4 regions of the Bradyrhizobium barranii subsp. barranii genome follow, and region 1 is predicted to be linked to each of the others. Evidence: predicted binding sites of a transcription regulator. Region 1 holds the regulator's gene; each other region holds the start of a gene.
The links. The regulator PhoB, encoded in region 1, activates phosphate uptake and scavenging genes when phosphate is short. The targets are predictions, from matches to a motif close to TGTCATNNANCTGTCAT.

Region 1 (4,799 bases):
GCGTCATCGGCGGTGTCATGCTGGCGCTCGGCCGCGCGCTCGGCGAGACCATGGCGGTGACCTTCATCATCGGCAACTCGTTCCGCATCTCGTCGTCGATCTTCGCCCCGGGCACCACGATCTCGGCGGCGATCGCATCGGAGTTCGCCGAGAGCGACGGCCTGCACCAGTCCGGCCTGATCTTGCTCGGCCTGCTGCTGTTCGTGCTGACATTCTTCGTGCTCGCGGCTGCACGGTTGATGCTGATGCGTCTTGAAAAGAAGGCGGGGAAGTAACATGAACCCGATCTACGCACGCCGCCGCCGCATGGACATCGTCATCCGTGTGCTCTGCCTGGCTGCCGCTGCCTTCGGCGTCACATGGCTCGCGCTGATCCTGATGACGCTGCTCTACAACGGCATTGCCGGCCTGAACCTGGAGCTCTTCGTTGCGGACACGCCGCCTCCGGGCTCGACCGAGGGCGGCCTGCGCAACGCCATCGTGGGTTCGATCATCATGACCGTGCTCGGCGTCGGCATCGGCGCGCCGCTCGGTCTGTTCGCCGGCACCTATCTCGCCGAGTACGGCCGCAACGACCGCCTGACCTCGGTGATCCGCTTCATCAACGACATCCTGCTCTCGGCGCCCTCGATCATCATCGGCCTGTTCATCTATGGTGCGGTGGTGGTGCCAATGCGCGGCTTCTCGGCGATTGCCGGCGCACTCGCACTCGCGGTCATCGTCATCCCGGTGGTGCTGCGTACCACCGAGGACATGCTGCTGCTGGTGCCGAACGCACTGCGTGAGGCGGCCTCGGCGCTCGGCCTGCCGCGCTCGCTGGTGATCAAGCGCATCGCCTATCGCGCGGCGCGCTCGGGCCTCATCACCGGCGTGATGCTGGCCACCGCCCGCGTCGCCGGCGAGACCGCGCCGCTGCTCTTCACCGCGCTGTCGAACCAGTTCTTCAGCCTGGGTCTGAACAAGACGATGGCGAACCTGCCGGTCACCATCAACAATTTCGTGCAGAGCCCCTACGCCTACTGGAAGCAGCTCGCCTGGAGCGGCGCGCTGCTCATCACCCTGACCGTTCTTGCCCTGAATATTGGCGCGCGCATTCTGAGCGCCGAGAGGACCGCAAAATGAGTGATCTTTCCGTACGATGAGCGCGGCCGGTGGTTTGCCCCAGGCGCCGGTGCTGCCCGAAGCTCCGGCCAAGGTGACGGTGCGCAACCTCAATTTCTATTACGGCGAGCACCACGCGCTGAAGAACATCAATCTGGCGCTCGGCACCAACCGCGTCACGGCGTTCATCGGCCCGTCGGGCTGCGGCAAGTCGACCCTGCTGCGCATCTTCAATCGGATGTACGACCTCTATCCGGGCCAGCGCGTCACCGGTCAGCTCATGCTCGACCAGACCAACGTCCTCGACCCCAAGCTGGACCTCAATTTGCTGCGCGCCCGCGTCGGCATGGTGTTCCAGAAGCCGACGCCGTTCCCGATGACGATCTACGAGAACATCGCCTTCGGCATCCGCCTTTACGAGAAGATCTCGAAGTCCGAGATGGACGACCGCGTCGAGAAGGCGCTGCGCGGCGGCGCGCTGTGGAACGAGGTCAAGGACAAGCTCAACGCCTCCGGCCTGTCGCTCTCCGGCGGCCAGCAGCAGCGCCTCTGCATCGCCCGCACGGTCGCGGTGCGGCCCGAGGTGATCTTGTTCGACGAGCCCTGCTCGGCGCTCGACCCGATCTCGACCGCCAAGGTCGAGGAGCTGATCCAGGAGCTGTCCGAGAACTACACGATCGCGATCGTCACCCACAACATGCAGCAGGCGGCGCGCGTCTCCGACAAGACCGCCTTCATGTATCTCGGCGAGCTGATCGAGTTCGACGACACCAGCAAGATCTTCACGTCGCCGACCGACCGGCGCACGCAGGATTACATCACCGGCCGGTTCGGCTGAGGAGACGGAACATGGGTTCTGAACATACCGCAAAGGCCTTCGACACCGACCTCCAGGAGCTCACGCGCCTGGTCGCTGAGATGGGCGGCATCGCCGAGCGCATGATCGTCGATTCCGTCGACGCGCTGATCCGCCGCGACGTCGCGCTCGGCCAGCGCGTCGTCACCATCGACGCCGAGCTCGACGCGCTTCAGAAGAAGATCGAGGAGCGCGCCGTGCTCACCATCGCGCGCCGCCAGCCGATGGCGGTGGATCTGCGCGAGATCGTCGGCGCCATGCGCGTCGCGACCGATCTCGAGCGGATCGGCGACCTCGCCAAGAACATGGGCAAGCGCGTCGCGGCGCTGGAGACGGATTTCCATCCGCTCAAGCTGTTCCGCGGCCTGGAGCACATGACCGACCTCGTGCAGCAGCAGGTCAAGTCGGTGCTGGACGCCTATGCCGCGCACGATCTGCCGGCGGCGATGGCGGTGTGGAAGGGCGACGAGGAAGTCGACGCCATCTGCACCTCGCTGTTCCGCGAGCTCCTCACCTACATGATGGAGGATCCGCGCAACATCTCGTTCTGCATCCATCTGATGTTCTGCGCCAAGAACATCGAGCGCATCGGCGACCACGCCACCAACATCGCCGAGACCGTGTTCTACATGATCGAGGGCCAGGCGATCACCGACAAGCGGCCGAAGGGCGACATGACGACCTTCGCCACGACGGTCCCGAACACTTAAGGAGCGACGAACACCATGGGCGCACGCATTATGGTGGTTGAGGACGAGGAAGCTCTCACCGAGCTTCTCCGCTACAACCTCGAAGGCGACGGCTATGACGTCGAGACGGTGATGCGCGGCGACGATGCCGACACCCGCCTCAAGGAGCATATCCCCGATTTGATCGTGCTCGACTGGATGCTGCCGGGCCTCTCCGGCATCGAGCTGTGCCGGCGGCTGCGCACCCGGCCCGAGACCAAGCAGCTCCCGATCATCATGCTCACCGCGCGCGGCGAGGAGAGCGAGCGGGTGCGGGGCCTTGCGACCGGCGCCGACGACTACATCGTCAAGCCGTTCTCGGTGCCGGAGCTGCTGGCACGCGTGAAGGGCCTGCTCAGGCGCGCCAGCCCCGAGCGGCTTGCCACGGTGCTCGCCTATGGCGACATCGAGCTTGACCGCGACAAGCGTCGCGTGGCGCGTTCGGGCCGGCCGATCGATCTCGGTCCGACCGAGTATCGCCTGCTGGAGTTCTTCCTGGAGCATCCCGGCCGCGTGTTCTCGCGCGAGCAGCTGCTCGACAGCGTCTGGGGCCGTGACATCTACATCGACGAGCGCACCGTCGACGTCCATATCGGCCGCCTGCGCAAGCTGCTCAATCTCGGCCGCGAGCAGGACCCGATCCGCACCGTCCGCGGCGCGGGCTACGCACTGGACGATCGCTTTGCGAAGGCGGAGCAGGCGTAAGGGGTTGCTGTGGCAGACGTGATTTAGCGGGCTGCCACCGCATCCTCAATGTCGTCCCTGCGAACGCAGGGACCCATACCCACAGGGAGTGGTTTGGCGACGACTCGGAGTGATCATCCCGCGCAATAACTACGCGCCGGGATTATGGGTCCCTGCGTTCGCAGGGACGACACCGAGTGAGTTGAGCCGTCACGCGTGACGGCGCCGTCTTCGTAGTCAGCTAATCCGATACCTCAGCGCGGACCCGGCTTCGCCGGCGCGCGCCGGCGATCGGCCGCGGGCTGATACGCCACGCGCGAGTGCTGGGCGCAGTAGGGCAGGCCGGAGAGCGCCTTGCCGCCGCAGAAGAAGAAATCCGGGCTCGAGGGATCGCCGACCGGCCAGTGGCAGGTCGCCTCGTTCAGCTCCAGCAGCGACAGCCGCTGGCTCATCGGCACGACGTTGTCGTAGGTGACCGGTTCGGCCTCGACCTCGACTTCGAAGGCTTGCGCCAGCGCGGTGTTGCCGCGTGCGATCGGGCGGGTCACCCGCATCATGTGCTGCGCCGGACGCGCCTTGCGCGGCCGCGGCGCTGCCGATGAAGGGCTCTTGGCGCGGCCCGACAGGCCGAGCCGGTGCACTTTGCCGATTACGGCATTGCGGGTCACATTGCCGAGTTCAGCGGCGATCTGGCTGGCCGAAAGTCCGGCCTCCCAGAGCTTTTTCAGCTGCTCGACGCGATCATCCGACCAGGTCAAAACGGTCATTGCACCCTTTCCTTCGCCGGCGCCTGCCATCCTGGCGGCCGCACGGCGAATGCCTAAGCTTCGAAAAACCCGTGCCGCCAGAATCCCTTAAGGCTCGCCGGGCGCACCAGATGCGCCCGAACGCTTACGCCGGTACATGAGGACTTAGAGGATCAGAGCTGCTGCACGAGATGTCGTATCTGACAAGCCAAACGCTACAATATGGCGTGACTCACGCGCAAGAGTCCGCCGACTCGCTTCCACATGTTCCGTGGCGGAAATACGCAAAATCGCCACCGCAAGACTACGGATTCTGCGTTTCGCGAGGCTTTCCGGGCGGCATTGACACCGGTTTCACCAGGCATAAGATAGTCATACGTGCCGCCCTTAAAAGGCGGCACGTTTCGTTTTCCGGGCCGGTCAATGGTGCGTTGCGCAATGCACGCTCACACCGTCCGCAACATTCAAGTGATCGTCATGACTAACAGCGCAGCGCCGCATTTGCTCCCCGTTTTCGCGAGGTCCGACCTCGGTTTCGAGCGCGGTGAAGGCTGCTGGCTGATTGCGACCAATGGCGATCGCTATCTCGATTTCACCTCGGGCGTGGCGGTGAATGCGCTCGGCCATGCTCATCCTGCGTTGGTCAAGGCGTTGCAGGAGCAGGCCACCAAACTCTGGCACATG
Region 2 (4,799 bases), 660 kb from region 1:
CGCTGTCGCGTTCGAGCGATACCTGAAATCGGGCTCGGGGCGCGCCTTCGCGAAGAAGCACTTCTGATCGCCCCCTACTCCCCGATCACCGCATTCAACCGGTCCCGCAGCGCGACGATCTCGTCCTTCATCGCGACCAGTTCCGAGACCGAGCAGTCCGACGCCGCCAGGATCGACTGCGGCACGGCGCGCGCTTTTTCCTTCAAGGCGTGGCCCTGCGGGGTCAGCGCGATCAGCACCTGACGTTCGTCCTCGCGCGAGCGCGTGCGCCTGACGAAGTGGGCGGCCTCGAGGCGCTTGAGCAGCGGCGTCAGCGTGCCCGAATCCAGGAACAGCTTTTCGCCGATGTCCTTGACCGGCACGTCGTCGCGCTCCCACAGCACAAGCATCACCAGATATTGCGGGTAGGTCAGGCCGAGCCGGTCGAGCAGCGGCTTGTAGACCCGGTTGAAGGCATGCGCGGCCGAATAGACCGCGAAGCAGATCTGGTTGTCGAGGCGCTGCGGGTCCAGCGCCGATAATTTCCGGGGCATCGAGAATCTCACGCGGTTTCCTCCATTCTGGGACCGGGCGGCCGTACATTCAATTGCGAACAATTAAATGTGAGGCATGCAAATTTCAATTGCGCGCAATCTAATTGTTTGCGATGTAGATTCCACCCCAACCCGAAGACCTGAGGAGACGAAAATGTCGGTAAACGTCCTGTACAAGACCAGCGCCAAAGCCACCGGCGGCCGCGACGGCCATGCCGCGACCCTCGACGGCGCGCTCGACGTCAAGCTCACCACGCCGAAGGAACTCGGCGGCGGAGGCGGCGCCGGCAACAATCCCGAGCAGCTGTTTGCGGCCGGCTATTCCGCCTGCTTCATCGGCGCGATGAAGTTCGTGGCCTCGCAGGGCGGCCCGAAGGTTCCGGCTGACGCCTCGGTCACCTCCACCGTCGGCATCGGCCCGCGCGCGGCCGGCGGCTTCGGTCTCGACATCGATCTGGCCGTCTCGCTGCCGGGCCTCGCCCGCGCGGAAGCCGAGGCGCTGGTCGAGAAGGCCCACCAGGTGTGCCCCTACTCCAATGCCACGCGCGGCAATGTCGACGTTCGCCTGACGGTCGTCTGATCAAACGGCGGATTGGCTGGCCCGAGATCCCCCTCGGGCCGGCCGCTTCCGCTTGATTTGCCACGTTGCGGGATGGCGCAGCGGCGGCGCATGCGGCCCTACGCAGCAAGCCATTGCTGGCGCAAAAAAACGTCGCTAGGCCTGTGATCAATGATCGACACAGGGGAAGCGAAGGCATGACTGAAGCCGTTTTGGGCGCAATGAGCGGACTGCGCGTCATCGATCTCACGCGCGTGCTTGGCGGTCCCTACTGCACCCAGATCCTCGCCGACCACGGCGCCGACGTGATCAAGGTCGAGCCGCCCGCCGGCGACGAGGTGCGCGACTGGGGCCCTCCGTTCCACGAGGAAGACGCGGCCTATTTCATCGGCATCAACCGCAACAAGCGCTCGATCGGCCTCGACCTCGCCTCCGAAGGCGGCCGCCACGTGCTGCTCAAGATGCTGGAGACGGCCGACGTCCTGATCGAGAATTTCAAGCCGGGCACGCTGGAGAAATGGGGCATCGGCAACGATGTGCTCAGCAAGAAATTCCCGCGCCTCGTGCATTGCCGGATCTGCGGCTTCGGCGCCGACGGACCGCGCGGCGGCAATCCCGGCTATGACGCCATCATCCAGGCCATGACCGGCATGATCGCGGCGACCGGTTCGCCGGAGAGCGGACCGATGCGGATCGGCGTGCCGCTGGTCGACATCACGACGGGCCTCTATGCGGCGATCGGCATCCTGATGGCGCTGTCGGAGCGGCAGCGCTCGGGCCAGGGCCAGTTCCTGGAGACGACGCTGTACGAGACCGGCCTTGCCATCATGCATCCGCACACCGCGAATTATTTCATGCACGGCAAGCCGCCATCGCTCACCGGCAACGAGCATCCCAACCTCGTGCCTTACGCGATCTTCCCGACCAGGACCGACGACATCTTCATCGGCGTCGGCAATGACGGCACCTTCCGCAAGCTCGCCAAGGAGATCGGCAAGCCCGAGCTCGGCACCGATCCGCGCTTTGCCCGCAACAAGGACCGCATCGCCAATCGCGAGGCGCTGCGGGCCGAGTTGGCCGCCGTGTTCAGCCTGCACGAGGCCGAGCCGCTGTGCAATCGTCTGCTCGCCGCCGGCCTGCCCGCAGGTCCCGTGCAGAAGATCGACCAGGCCTTGACCAACGCGCACACGATCGCCCGCGGCGATGTCATCGAGAAGGACTGGTACAAGGGCGTGGCCTCGCCGATCCGGCTCGATCGCAGCAAGCCGACCCTGCGCCGCCTGCCGCCGAAATTCAGCCAGCACTCCCAGGAGGTGCTGGGCGAGTTCGGCTACTCCAAATCCGAGATCGACGCGATGGTCGAGCAGGGCACCGTCTGCGGCCCCGAGCGCAAGCGCTAAGCGTCCTCGCCGCCTCACCCAGGCAAATGCCGCACTGCGGCGCGGGCACGCATGTGCACCGCGAACGGAGGAGGCTGCGCGCTCGGCATTCGCCTATTTGACGGCTTCCCTTTTGGCCGCGCTTGCTGCTTTCGTTTCTCCCGCTTACACAGTCATGTGAACGTCATATGGCGCTGCTAGCGCAAGCGCTTCTTTTTGACGGCCAAGGGAGGTTTACTTGATGGCTCTTCGACACTTTGGGGCGGCTGCCGCAGTTGCGATCACGATCGGCATGGGCGCTTCGCCGGCGTGGGCCGCGACCGAAATCCAGTGGTGGCACGCGATGACCGGCGCCAACAACGACGTCATCGTCAAGCTCGCCACCGACTTCAACGCCTCGCAGACCGACTACAAGGTGATCCCGACCTACAAGGGCAACTATCCCGATACGATGAACGCCGGCATCGCCGCGTTCCGCGCCGGCAACGCCCCGCACATCATGCAGGTGTTCGAAGTCGGCACCGCGACCATGATGGCCGCGACCGGCGCCGTAAAACCCGTCTACAAGCTGATGGCCGAGGCCGGCGAGAAGTTCGACCCCAAGATCTACCTGCCCGCCATCACCGGCTACTACTCGACCTCGAAGGGCGAGATGCTGTCGTTCCCGTTCAACTCGTCGTCGACCGTCATGTGGGTCAACCTCGACGAGCTCAAGAAGGCGAACGTCGAGATCCCCAAGACCTGGCCCGAAACGTTCGAGGCCGCCAAGAAGCTGAAGGCTGCGGGTCATGACACCTGCGGCTTCTCGGGCTCCTGGGTCACCTGGGTCAATCTCGAGCAGCTCTCCGCCTGGCACAACGTGCCGCTCGCCAGCAAGGCCAACGGCCTCGACGGCTTCGACACCGTGCTCGAGTTCAACGGCCCGCTCCAGGTCAAGCATCTCGAAACCCTGGTCGAGCTGCAGAAGACCAAGACCTACGACTATGCCGGCCGCACCAACACCGGCGAAGGCCGCTTCACCTCCGGCGAATGCCCGATTTACCTGACCTCGTCGGCGTTCTTCGGCAACGTCAAGGCGCAGGCCAAGTTCAACTTCACCGCCGTGCCGATGCCATACTATCCGGACGTCAAGGGCGCGCCGCAGAACTCGATCATCGGCGGCGCTTCGCTCTGGGTCATGGGCGGCAAGTCGGCCGACGAATACAAGGGTGTCGCGAAGTTCCTGACCTTCCTCTCGGACACCGATCGCCAAGTCTACATCCACAAGGCCTCGGGCTATCTGCCGATCACCAAGGCGGCCTACGCCAAGGCGAAGGAAGAAGGCTTCTACAAGGATCAGCCCTATCTCGAGACCCCGCTGATCGAGCTGACCAACAAGGAGCCGACCGACAATTCGCGCGGTCTGCGCCTCGGCAACATGGTTCAGCTGCGTGACGTCTGGTCGGAAGAGATCGAGCAGGCGCTGGCTGGCAAGAAGACCGCCAAGCAGGCGCTGGATGCTGCCGTCGAGCGCGGCAACACGATGCTGCGCCAGTTCGAAAAGACTGCCGTCAAGTGAGGCGATGAGCGGCAGGCCGCAAGCCGGCCTGCCGCTCACCTGACATCATGCAAAAGCAAGCCATTTTCCAAGCAAAACTATTGCCCTACGCGCTGGTTGCGCCGCAGCTCGCGATCGTCCTGATTTTTTTCTACTGGCCGGCCGCGCAGGCGGTGATCCAATCCTTCCTGCTCCAGGACGCCTTCGGTCTGTCGACAAGCTTCGTCTGGTTCGAGAATTATCAGGACCTGTTCAAGGACCCGGCCTATTTCGAGGCGGTTGTCCGTACGTTCGTCTTTTCGTTCGCCATCGCCGTCTCGTCGCTGTCCTTCGCGCTCTTGCTCGCCGTGATGGCGGACAAGCCGCTGCGCGGCTCAATGCTCTACCGCACGCTGCTGATCTGGCCCTATGCGGTGGCGCCGCCCGTCGTCGGCGTGCTCTGGATCTTCATGCTGCATCCCTCGCTCGGCGTGCTGTCGCGCTATCTGCGCAACCTGGGCGTCGACTGGAATCCGCTGCTCGACGGCAACCAGGCGGCTGGGCTGATCATCCTCGCCGCGGCGTGGAAGCAGATCTCCTATAATTTCCTGTTCTTCCTCGCCGGCCTGCAAGCCATCCCCCGAAGCGTGTTCGAGGCCGCCGCGATCGACGGCGCCCGTCCGATGCGGCGGTTCTGGACCGTGACCTTCCCGCTGCTGTCGCCCACGATCTTCTTCCTGCTGGTCGTCAACATCGTCTACGCCTTCTTCGACACCTTCGGCATCATCGACACCATGACCCGCGGCGGTCCC
Region 3 (4,799 bases), 4.7 Mb from region 1:
TGATTGGAACCCCGGAATTTCGACGGGGAGGCCGACCGTCCGCGGTCGGCAGGGGCGAAGCAGACGGGGCGGGTGCTTGTCATCGGCCCCTACTTGCGTGCGCGCGCGGGCGGTGCCGACGCGCAATCGGAAAGCCATGTTCAGCGTGACGCGGAGGCCCGGCTCGATGAGGCCGCCGGCCTCGCGCGCGCGATCGACCTCGTCATTGCCGACGCCATCATCGCGCCGATCAGCCAGATCCGCCCCGCGACCTATATCGGCAAGGGCAAGGTCGAGGAGATCGCCGCGCTGGCCAAGAGCCTCGATGTCGAGCTCGTCGTGATGGATTGCGCGCTGGCGCCGATCCAGCAGCGCAATCTCGAGAAAGAGTTGCACGCCAAGGTGCTCGACCGCACCGGCCTCATCCTGGAGATCTTCGGCCGCCGCGCCAAGACCAAGGAAGGCTCGCTCCAGGTCGAGCTTGCGCATCTCAACTACCAGCGCTCGCGCCTCGTCCGCTCATGGACCCATCTGGAACGCCAGCGTGGCGGCTTCGGATTCATGGGCGGTCCCGGCGAGACGCAGATCGAGGCCGATCGCCGCCTGATCCAGGAGCGCATATCGAAACTCGAGGGCGAGCTGAAGAAGGTGCAGGCGACGCGGCGGCTGCATCGCGCCGGCCGTCAGCGCGTGCCGTATCGCGTCGTCGCGCTGGTCGGCTACACCAATGCCGGCAAGTCGACGCTGTTCAACCGCCTGACCCGCGCCGACGTTCAGGCCGCCGACATGCTGTTCGCAACACTCGATCCGACCCTGCGCGCGCTCACTTTGCCGCATGGCGGCAAGGCGATGCTGTCCGACACCGTCGGCTTCATCTCCAACCTGCCGACCCAGCTCGTCGCCGCCTTCCGCGCCACGCTGGAAGAGGTGCTGGAAGCCGACGTCATCCTGCATGTGCGCGACATCTCGCACGAGGATGCCGAGGCCCAGCAGAGCGACGTCGACGCGGTGCTGCGCCAGCTCGGCATCAACCCCGACGATTCCGGCCGCATCATCGAGGTCTGGAACAAGATCGACCGTTACGAGCCTGACAAGCGCGAAGAGCTTTTGAACATCGCCGCGCGCCGGCCGGAGGATCACCCGGCGATGCTGGTGTCGGCGGTGTCAGGCGAGGGGATCGACGCGCTGCTCGCCGCCATCGAGGAACGGCTCGCCGCAAAGCGCACCACGCTCGATCTCTCCATCGACGCCGCCGACGGTGCCGGCATCAGCTGGCTGCACAGGAATTCCGAGGTGCTGGCGAAAGAGCTGCACGACGGCCGCTTCGACATGACCGTACGGGTCGACGAGACCAAGCGGGATATCGTGGTGAACCGGTTCGATGCCGTGCCCCGCGTGGCGTGATCCGAAGGGCGCGGTGCGCCCGACAGGCTTGCGTGCAATATCGGCCATATCCGCGTTTCTGGGTTGAGACGCGTAACGCTAGAATGGAATGGTCAGGCCCGGATTCTTCGCTTGCGCCTTGGTATAGGCGACGCCGTGGATCTTGATCCCGCGCTCGTCCAGCAGCGAAATGATTCCGCCCTGGTTCGATAATTCCATCGGCTTCTGCACGACGACGGCGAGCGTGCCGCCGGCCGCGATCTTCCCTGACAGGACCATCTTGTTCTTCTGCTTGTCGGCCAGCATCCAGCCGGTGAGATCGATGTCGCGATCGGCCGTATTGAGCAGCGTGACGACTTCCCGCTCAGGCGTCTTCAAGGCATTGACGAGTGCTGCGATGATGCGCACGAGTCCGTCCGGCATTTGCCCGGTCGGAGGAGCGGTCGGATCTGGCGGCTGTGTCGGCGCGCCGAGATCGATGGGGTCACCGGTCTTGTCGTCGGTGTGCCAGGCCTGCGTCTGGAATTTGAGGAAGACCGCCGTCCATAGCTTCTGATCCGGGAATTCGAACACCAGCCCGCCGTCTTGCCATGGCCCGTTGTCGCCCGAGAACCGTCCGATTGGGTTGCCCTGATTCATATGGATGTCGTGGATGCCGCGGCCCGGCCGGAAGCCGAAATAATTGTCCGCTTTGGTTTCCAGCCCCCATGTCTCACCGAATGCGTAGATCATCGCGCTTTCGTTGGAGAGCGCGCGCTGGACGAACTGGTCGAGCTTCTCGTTGAGGTCATTGTCCGGTCCGGGCACGGACAGCGGCAGCGGGATCATCTCCTGGGGCTGCATCAGATTGCCGCGAATGAAGTCCAGCGCGATGCTGGCCGGCTTCGGCGGCTGCGGGTGCAGGCCCTCCGGCAACGCCGCGAGATGGTCGGTGATCGGATGGACAAAGTGCGATCGCACCAGGAACGCGACTTCGCTTCCGTCGGCTGACTGCACATTGACGGCGATGCGGAAATCCGCGTTGTCGGCCACGACATGGACTTGATAGTGCGGCGACTGGCCGGTGCCGAAACGCATCGCGATCGGGCGTCCCTTGAGGACCGAATAGTGCTTTAGTGGCATCGCACTCACCTGAGGTGGGATTTCGGCTGCGCGGGCTCCGTTGCTCAACTTTAGACTGCTTGTCGTGACGGTTTCATGGCTTGACTACGATCCGCCATGACCGCCTCGCTGCATTCGGGAAAAGATGCTGACCTATATCTCCTTCGCGACCGCTTCGATCCTTGCGGGCACGCCTATGGAGCAGGCCGCAAGCTAGCCCGTCCTATTCGTGAGAGTGCGGCTTTTGGGCCCGATTGATGCGGCCGCACATCTTGTCTGACGAGGCGCACAGGATTGCCTTCGGCTTTTCGCCGCCTGACGACCGGTACTTTGCAACGCGCTTGAGGGATGGGTTGGGCGAACGGGGGCGGACGCCCCGCCGGTCAAGGACCGAGCGGCAGCAGCGCGCCGGGCAAGCCGCAGATCAGGTCGGCTTCGGGACATGCCGCGGCAAACGCAAGGCGAATGCGGCTCGTGGTCTCGACGACACGGGCGGCGATTTTCAAGAGCCGAAGACGCAGCGTCGCGAACTCGGCAGCGGCCAATTCCCGGGCTTTGGGAATGGCGTCGCGCACGGTCAGCATCAGCCAATAAGCGGCCGTATGGAGCACGAGACGGACCTGGTTGGCGAGCGCCGAACGGCAGCTGGTGCGATCGGAGGCGAGCTGCGTCTTATGCAGCTTGATCAGATTCTCGGCTTGGCCGCGCGCGCAATACAGGCTGTCGTAGATCCACTCGGCCGAGCCGACATCGAGGCTGGTGACGACGAAGCGGATGTCGAGGCCGAGCATCGTCGCCTCAATACGGGCGACAGTGCGCCGTTCGCGATCCCAGGACTTTGCCTTGTGGCGCGTCTCGGTATAGCCACGCAGAACCGGCAGGTTCTCGATGGCGCGTCGCGTGCGGATGTCGTCGGCGACCTCGTCGACTTTTCTGGCGAGAGGCTTGGTGCCGGACAGACCGAAGATGTAGTCGATGCCGTTGGTCTCGCACCACGCCATGGCCTCCGGCCGGGCATAGTGCCCGTCGCCACGGAACGTAATTTGCGTGTTGTGCCATCGCGTCCGGATATGCCGTACCAGGCGGCGCAGATGGGCACGCACCTCGACGCCGCCCGGCGTCTTGCCGGGCCGCAGCACGACGGCCACGGGCCGGCTCTTCTCCGTGTCGTAGACGTGGATCGGCAGGAAGCAGCGTTCGTCATAATGAGCGTTGAACAGCGAGAGCTGCTGATGGCCGTGGACGACGTCGCAGGTATCATCGATGTCGAGCGTGACGGATGCCGGCTCGTGGGGGTAGCTATCCATCCATGCGTCGACCAAAATGTAGGTCAGCCGGATCACGTCGCGCAGGCGCGGAGCATTCTCCAGCCGCGACAGCGTCGGCTGGGAACACAAATCCCGGCCCGTGTCCGGCAGCCGTCCGCAGGCCAGTTTGAATGCCGGATCGGACCTCAGATGATCGAGGTCGTCGGCGTCCTCGTAGCCGCAGCAGATCGCGAACATGCGAGCGCGGAGCATATCGACCAGGCTGTGCACGACCCGCGTCGGATCGCGCCGATCCGGGAACACCCGGGCCAGATTGTTGGCCAAACCGAGACGCCGCTCGGCCATCGCCAGAAGCATCACGCCCCCGTTCGAGGTTAGGCGCCCACCATCGAAGGCAGCTGTGACTTTCTTGGCGTGAACGGCTGGAAACGAGAAGGGCGGAATCGTATCGTCGGTCATGGCGGGCGTGGCGTTCGCGGTTGGAGGTGATGGGGTTGGCTTCGCAACCGAATCCTACGCCGCATCAGCGCTTTACCCCTCAGGCGCACTCTTACGAATAAGACGGGTTAAGTTGAAGAAAGATTGAGTGACTCCCGATCATTTCTGTGCCGAAACGTGGAGTCGCGGTCGTGCCGCGTCCAAAGAAACCGGCGCGAGCGGCCTATTAGACGCGGTAGGTGATCAGCCTCCGAAACGAGACTATCAAGCATGAAGAGATCGAGCGCGAGGCAGAGGTTTTATTTGTGTTGAATTCTTGCTTCTCGATAGTGGTCTGAAATCGTATCATCGGTCATGGCGGGCGTGGCGTTCGCGGTTGAAGGTGATGGGGTGGCTTCGCAACCGAATCCTACGCCGCATCAGCGCTTTACACCACGCTCGCCAGCCTCTCAGGCGCCCTCTCGCGAATAAGACGGGCTAGCGACGGGCCTGCGAGCGAGACTCCGATACCGGTTTCCCCTCACTCTTCGCCGCGTTCCACAGCGCGTCCATCTCCGCCAGCGACGCCTGCTCGAGCGTCCGGCCCTGCGCCTCGAGCGCGCGCTCGATGAAGGCGAACCGCCGCTCGAA
Region 4 (4,799 bases), 4.0 Mb from region 1:
TCGAGGTTGGCGTTGAGCTTGCCGAGCTCGGCGATCTCGATCTGCTGGGCAGCGCCGGTCTTGGCGCCGCCGCCTTCGAGCAGACGCACGCCGCCATTGGCAACGTCATAGGTGCCGAGGAAATCGCGGCCGCGGCCGACCGGCCAGGTCATCGGCGTGGTGTCGAGCGCGAGCGTCTTCTCGATCTCGTCGAGCAGCTCGAACACGTCGCGGCTCTCGCGGTCCATCTTGTTGATGAAGGTGATGATCGGAATGTCGCGCAGGCGGCAGACTTCGAACAGCTTTCGGGTGCGCGCCTCGATGCCCTTGGCAGCGTCGATCACCATGACGGCGGAATCGACGGCCGTGAGCGTACGGTAGGTGTCCTCCGAAAAGTCCTCGTGGCCCGGCGTGTCCAGCAGATTGAACACGAGCCCCTCGAACTCGAACGTCATGACCGAGGTCACGACCGAGATGCCGCGCTCACGCTCGATCTTCATCCAGTCCGAACGGGTGTTGCGCCGCTCGCCCTTGGCCTTGACTTGGCCGGCGAGATTGATGGCGCCGCCGAACAGCAGCAGCTTCTCGGTCAGCGTGGTCTTGCCCGCGTCCGGGTGGGAGATGATCGCGAAGGTGCGCCGCCGCGCCACTTCGGTGGCAAGCGGGGAACGGGCCGGCGAGTCGGCTGATATGACGATGTCGGACATGGCGGGAGCGTTTGGCAGGGAAAATGGGCCTGATCAAGCCTCATGTGGTGATTGCGGAGCCCCTCGGCCAGCCCCATATCCGCTCTCGGGGAGGACGGCCTCCCCCCTCATCAGCCCGCGGGGACGACCCTGCCTTGAATGGAGGGTCGTCATGGCCTGGAGCATCCTGTTCGTCGCCGGTCTTCTCGAGATCACCTGGGCGATCGGCCTGAAATACACCGAGGGCTTTACCAAGCTTGTTCCGTCCGTCATTACGCTCGTGGCGATGGCCGGCAGCGTCATTCTGCTCGGACTTGCTCTCAAAACACTGCCCGTCGGAACCGCCTATGCGGTCTGGACCGGCATCGGCGCGGTCGGTACCGCCGCGCTTGGTATCATCCTGTTCGGCGAGCCGGCCACCGCGTTCCGTCTCGCCAGCATCGGGCTGATCGTCGCCGGCATCGCCGGGCTGAAATTCGTCACCTGACGAAAATCTGGACCGCCCACCAGGTCAGCGCCGCGACAATGGCCGAGGCCGGGATCGTGATCACCCAGGCATAGACGATCGAGCTCGCGACGTTCCAGCGCACCGCCGAGACGCGGCGGGCCGCGCCGACGCCGACGATCGCGCCGGTAATGGTGTGGGTGGTCGAGACGGGAACGCCGAGGAAGGTCGCCATGAACAGCGTCGCGGCGCCGCCGGTTTCGGCGCAAAAGCCCTGCATTGGCGTCAGCTTGGTGATGCGCAGGCCCATGGTGCGGACGATGCGCCAGCCGCCCATCAGCGTGCCCAGCGCCATCGCGGCCTGGCAGGACAGCACCACCCAGAACGGTACCGAGAATTCACCGCCGAGATGCCCCTGCGAATAGAGCAGCACGGCGATGATGCCCATGGTCTTCTGGGCGTCATTGCCGCCATGGCCAAGCGAATAGAGCGAGGCGGAGGCGAATTGCAGGATCCGGAAGGCGCGGTCGACAGCGAACGGCGTCGAGCGCACCGAGAGCCAGGACACGATCGCGACCAGCATCATCGCGAGCAGGAAGCCGACCAGCGGCGACAGCACGATCGCAAGCACCGCCTTGGACAGGCCGCTCCACACCGCCGCCGAGATCCCCGCCTTGGCCATGCCGCCGCCGACGAGACCGCCGATCAGCGCATGCGAGGAGGAGGACGGGATGCCCAGCCCCCAGGTCACCAGGTTCCAGACGATCGCACCCACGAGCGCCGCGAAGATCACCTGGGCGTCGACGACCGCGGGATCGATGATGCCGGTGCCGATGGTCTGGGCAACATGCAGCCCGAACACCATGAAGGCGATGAAATTGAAGAACGCGGCCCAGAGCACCGCGAATTGCGGCCGCAGCACGCGGGTGGACACGATGGTCGCGATCGAATTGGCGGCGTCGTGCAGGCCGTTCAGGAAGTCGAACAGCAGCGCGACGGCGATCAAGCCGACGAGGACAGGAAGTCCGAGCGCAGCATCCACGGCGCGACCCCTGCCCTAAACTTGCTCGATGACGATGCTGTTGATCTCGTTCGCGACGTCGTCGAAACGGTCGGCCACCTTTTCGAGATGGTCGTAGATCTCGACGCCGACGATGAAATCCATCGCGCTGCCATCACGGTGCTTGAGAAACAGCTCCTTCAGCCCAATGTCGTGGAGATCGTCGACCCGGCCCTCCAGCTTGCCCAGCTCTTCCGTGATCGCGGTCAGCATCGCGACGTTCGGGCCGATCGACTGCATCAGCGGCAACGCGCGCCCCACGAGATTGGCGCATTCGATCAGGAGCCCGCCAATCTCCCGCATCGGCGGCTCGAAGGTGCGGACCTCGAACAGCATCACGGCCTTGGCCGTCTGCTGCATCTGGTCGATGGCATCGTCCATCGAGGTGATGAGATTTTTGATGTCGCCACGGTCGAAGGGGGTGATGAAGGTACGGCGCACCGCCGTCAGCACCTCACGGGTGATGTTGTCGGCGTCGTTCTCGAACTGGTTGACACGCTGGCAGTAGACCGGCGTCTCCTCGCCCCCGTTGAGCATGCCCTGGAGTGCGATCGAGCCCTGGATCACGGTCTGTGCATGGCGGTCGAACAGGTCGAAGAACCGTTCTTCCTTGGGCAGGAAAGCGCGAAACCATCGCATCATGGGGATAGGCTACCGGTTGGAAATGGCCCGGCCCGAATAGGCCGTCACAAAACTGTCATAGACCATTTCCGCTCCGCGCGCGTGTCATCTCACGCCCGCGGAGCAGGATCATCCACCGGATTCGCGCACCAATGAAATTGGTGCGATATCAAAGGTTTATAGCGAGCGCCGGAAGTAATGGGCGATTTCGCCGATGACGCCGCGGCGGAAGGTGAGCACGCAGACCACGAAGATCGAGCCCTGGATCACCGTCACCCATTGGCCAAAACCCGCCAGATATTGCTGCATGGCGATGATCGCGAAGGCACCAACCACGGGGCCGAAGATGGTGCCGAGACCGCCAACCAGCGTCATCAGCACGACCTCGCCCGACATCGTCCAGTGCACGTCGGTGAGCGAGGCATTCTGCGCCACGAACACCTTCAGCGATCCGGCAAAGCCGGCCAGCGTGCCGGACAGGACGAAAGCCAGGAATTTATATTGGTCGGTCCGGTAGCCGAGCGAGATCGCGCGCGGCTCGTTCTCGCGGATCGACTTCAGCACTTCACCGAACGGCGAGTTGATGATGCGGTAGATCAGCAGGAAGCCGGCGAGGAAGCCGACCAGCACGACGTAATAAAGCACCGTCGGCTTGGAGAGATCGAGCAAACCGAACATCCGCCCCTGCGGAATGCCCTGGATGCCGTCCTCACCATGGGTGAACGGCGCCTGGAGGTAGATGAAGTACAGGAGCTGCGACAGCGCCAGCGTGATCATCGAGAAATAGATGCCCTGGCGGCGGATCGAGATATAGCCGGTGATGAGCGACAGCCCGAACGCCGCGGCGATTCCGACGAGGATGCCGAGCTCCGGCGGCAACGCCCACACTTTCAGCGCGTGCGCGCTGCAATAGCCGGCGGTGCCCATGAACATTGCGTGGCCGAACGACAACAGGCCGCCATAGCCGATCAGCAGGTTGAAGGCGCAGGCAAGCAGCGCAAAGCACAGCGCCTGCATCACGAAGAACGGATAGACGCCCGTGAAGGGCACCGACGCCAGCAGCAGCGCCATCACCACGAACACGACCATCTCGTCACGCATCGCGCGCGGGGTTACCGGCAGCGTGTCGTCCGTCAAGGCTGTCATATCAGGCCGCCCTTCCCGTCAGTCCCGTTGGCTTCACCAAGAGCACCAGCACCATCAGCACGAAGACGACGGTGTTGGAGGCCTCGGGGTAGAAATACTTGGTCAGGCCCTCGATCACACCGAGCGCAAAGCCGGTGATGATGGAGCCCATGATCGATCCCATGCCGCCGATCACGACCACCGCGAACACGACGATGATGAGGTCGGCGCCCATCAACGGCCGCACCTGGTTGATCGGCGCCGAGAGCACACCGGCGAGCGCGGCAAGGCCGACGCCAAGACCGTAGGTCAGCGTAATCATGCGCGGCACGTTGATGCCGAAAGCGCGCACCAGCGTCGGATTTTCAGTGGCGGCGCGCAGGTTAGCACCGAGCCGCGTCTTCTCGATCAGGAACCAGGTGGCGATACACACCACCAGCGAGAAGATGACGACCCAGCCGCGATAGATCGGCAGGAACATGAAGCCGAGATTCATGCCGCCCTTGAGCTGGTCCGGAATGGCATAAGGCAGACCGGAGGAGCCGAAATAGTTCTGGAACACGCCCTGCACGATCAGCGCGATGCCGAAGGTCAGGAGCAGGCCGTAAAGGTGGTCGAGCCCGGTCAGCCATTGCAGCATGGTCCGCTCCAGGATCATGCCGAAGATGCCGACAATGATCGGCGCGATCAGCAGCGCCCACCAGTAGTTGATGCCGCCGAGGCTCAGCAGGAAATAGGCAACGAACGCGCCCATCATGTAGAGCGCGCCATGGGCGAAATTGATGATGTTGAGCATGCCGAAGATCACGGCAAGCCCGAGACTGAGCAGCGCGTAGAACGAGCCGTTGATCAATCCCACCAGTAGCTGAGCGTAAAGAGCCTG

Region 2: a site for PhoB is predicted at 2,643-2,659, ahead of ugpB (sn-glycerol-3-phosphate ABC transporter substrate-binding protein UgpB). Genes of this name have one in related genera too.
Region 3: a site for PhoB is predicted at 2,545-2,561, ahead of J4G43_RS26435 (DUF2278 family protein). Genes of this name have one in related genera too.
Region 4: a site for PhoB is predicted at 2,855-2,871, ahead of J4G43_RS22790 (DUF47 domain-containing protein). Genes of this name have one in related genera too.

Annotation. Positions count from the first base shown of each region.
Region 1 covers NZ_CP086136.1:788,042-792,840, forward strand. Annotated here, with positions in the region: gene pstC (phosphate ABC transporter permease subunit PstC) at 1-275, shown strand, start outside; gene pstA (phosphate ABC transporter permease PstA) at 277-1,122, shown strand; gene pstB (phosphate ABC transporter ATP-binding protein PstB) at 1,139-1,939, shown strand; gene phoU (phosphate signaling complex protein PhoU) at 1,951-2,667, shown strand; gene phoB (phosphate regulon transcriptional regulator PhoB) at 2,683-3,390, shown strand; gene J4G43_RS03870 (GcrA family cell cycle regulator) at 3,624-4,136, opposite strand; gene J4G43_RS03875 (aspartate aminotransferase family protein) at 4,593-4,799, shown strand, end outside.
Region 2 covers NZ_CP086136.1:125,531-130,329, forward strand. Annotated here, with positions in the region: gene J4G43_RS00535 (GIY-YIG nuclease family protein) at 1-67, shown strand, start outside; gene J4G43_RS00540 (MarR family winged helix-turn-helix transcriptional regulator) at 75-533, opposite strand; gene J4G43_RS00545 (organic hydroperoxide resistance protein) at 688-1,113, shown strand; gene J4G43_RS00550 (CaiB/BaiF CoA transferase family protein) at 1,290-2,492, shown strand; gene ugpB (sn-glycerol-3-phosphate ABC transporter substrate-binding protein UgpB) at 2,713-4,029, shown strand; gene ugpA (sn-glycerol-3-phosphate ABC transporter permease UgpA) at 4,077-4,799, shown strand, end outside.
Region 3 covers NZ_CP086136.1:5,494,470-5,499,268, forward strand. Annotated here, with positions in the region: gene hflX (GTPase HflX) at 4-1,383, shown strand; gene J4G43_RS26435 (DUF2278 family protein) at 1,462-2,484, opposite strand; gene J4G43_RS26440 (IS1380-like element ISBdi2 family transposase) at 2,847-4,190, opposite strand; gene mazG (nucleoside triphosphate pyrophosphohydrolase) at 4,647-4,799, opposite strand, start outside.
Region 4 covers NZ_CP086136.1:4,803,927-4,808,725, reverse strand. Annotated here, with positions in the region: gene J4G43_RS22805 (peptide chain release factor 3) at 1-686, opposite strand, end outside; gene sugE (quaternary ammonium compound efflux SMR transporter SugE) at 838-1,152, shown strand; gene J4G43_RS22795 (inorganic phosphate transporter) at 1,145-2,152, opposite strand; gene J4G43_RS22790 (DUF47 domain-containing protein) at 2,168-2,812, opposite strand; gene J4G43_RS22785 (branched-chain amino acid ABC transporter permease) at 2,969-3,937, opposite strand; gene J4G43_RS22780 (branched-chain amino acid ABC transporter permease) at 3,939-4,799, opposite strand, start outside.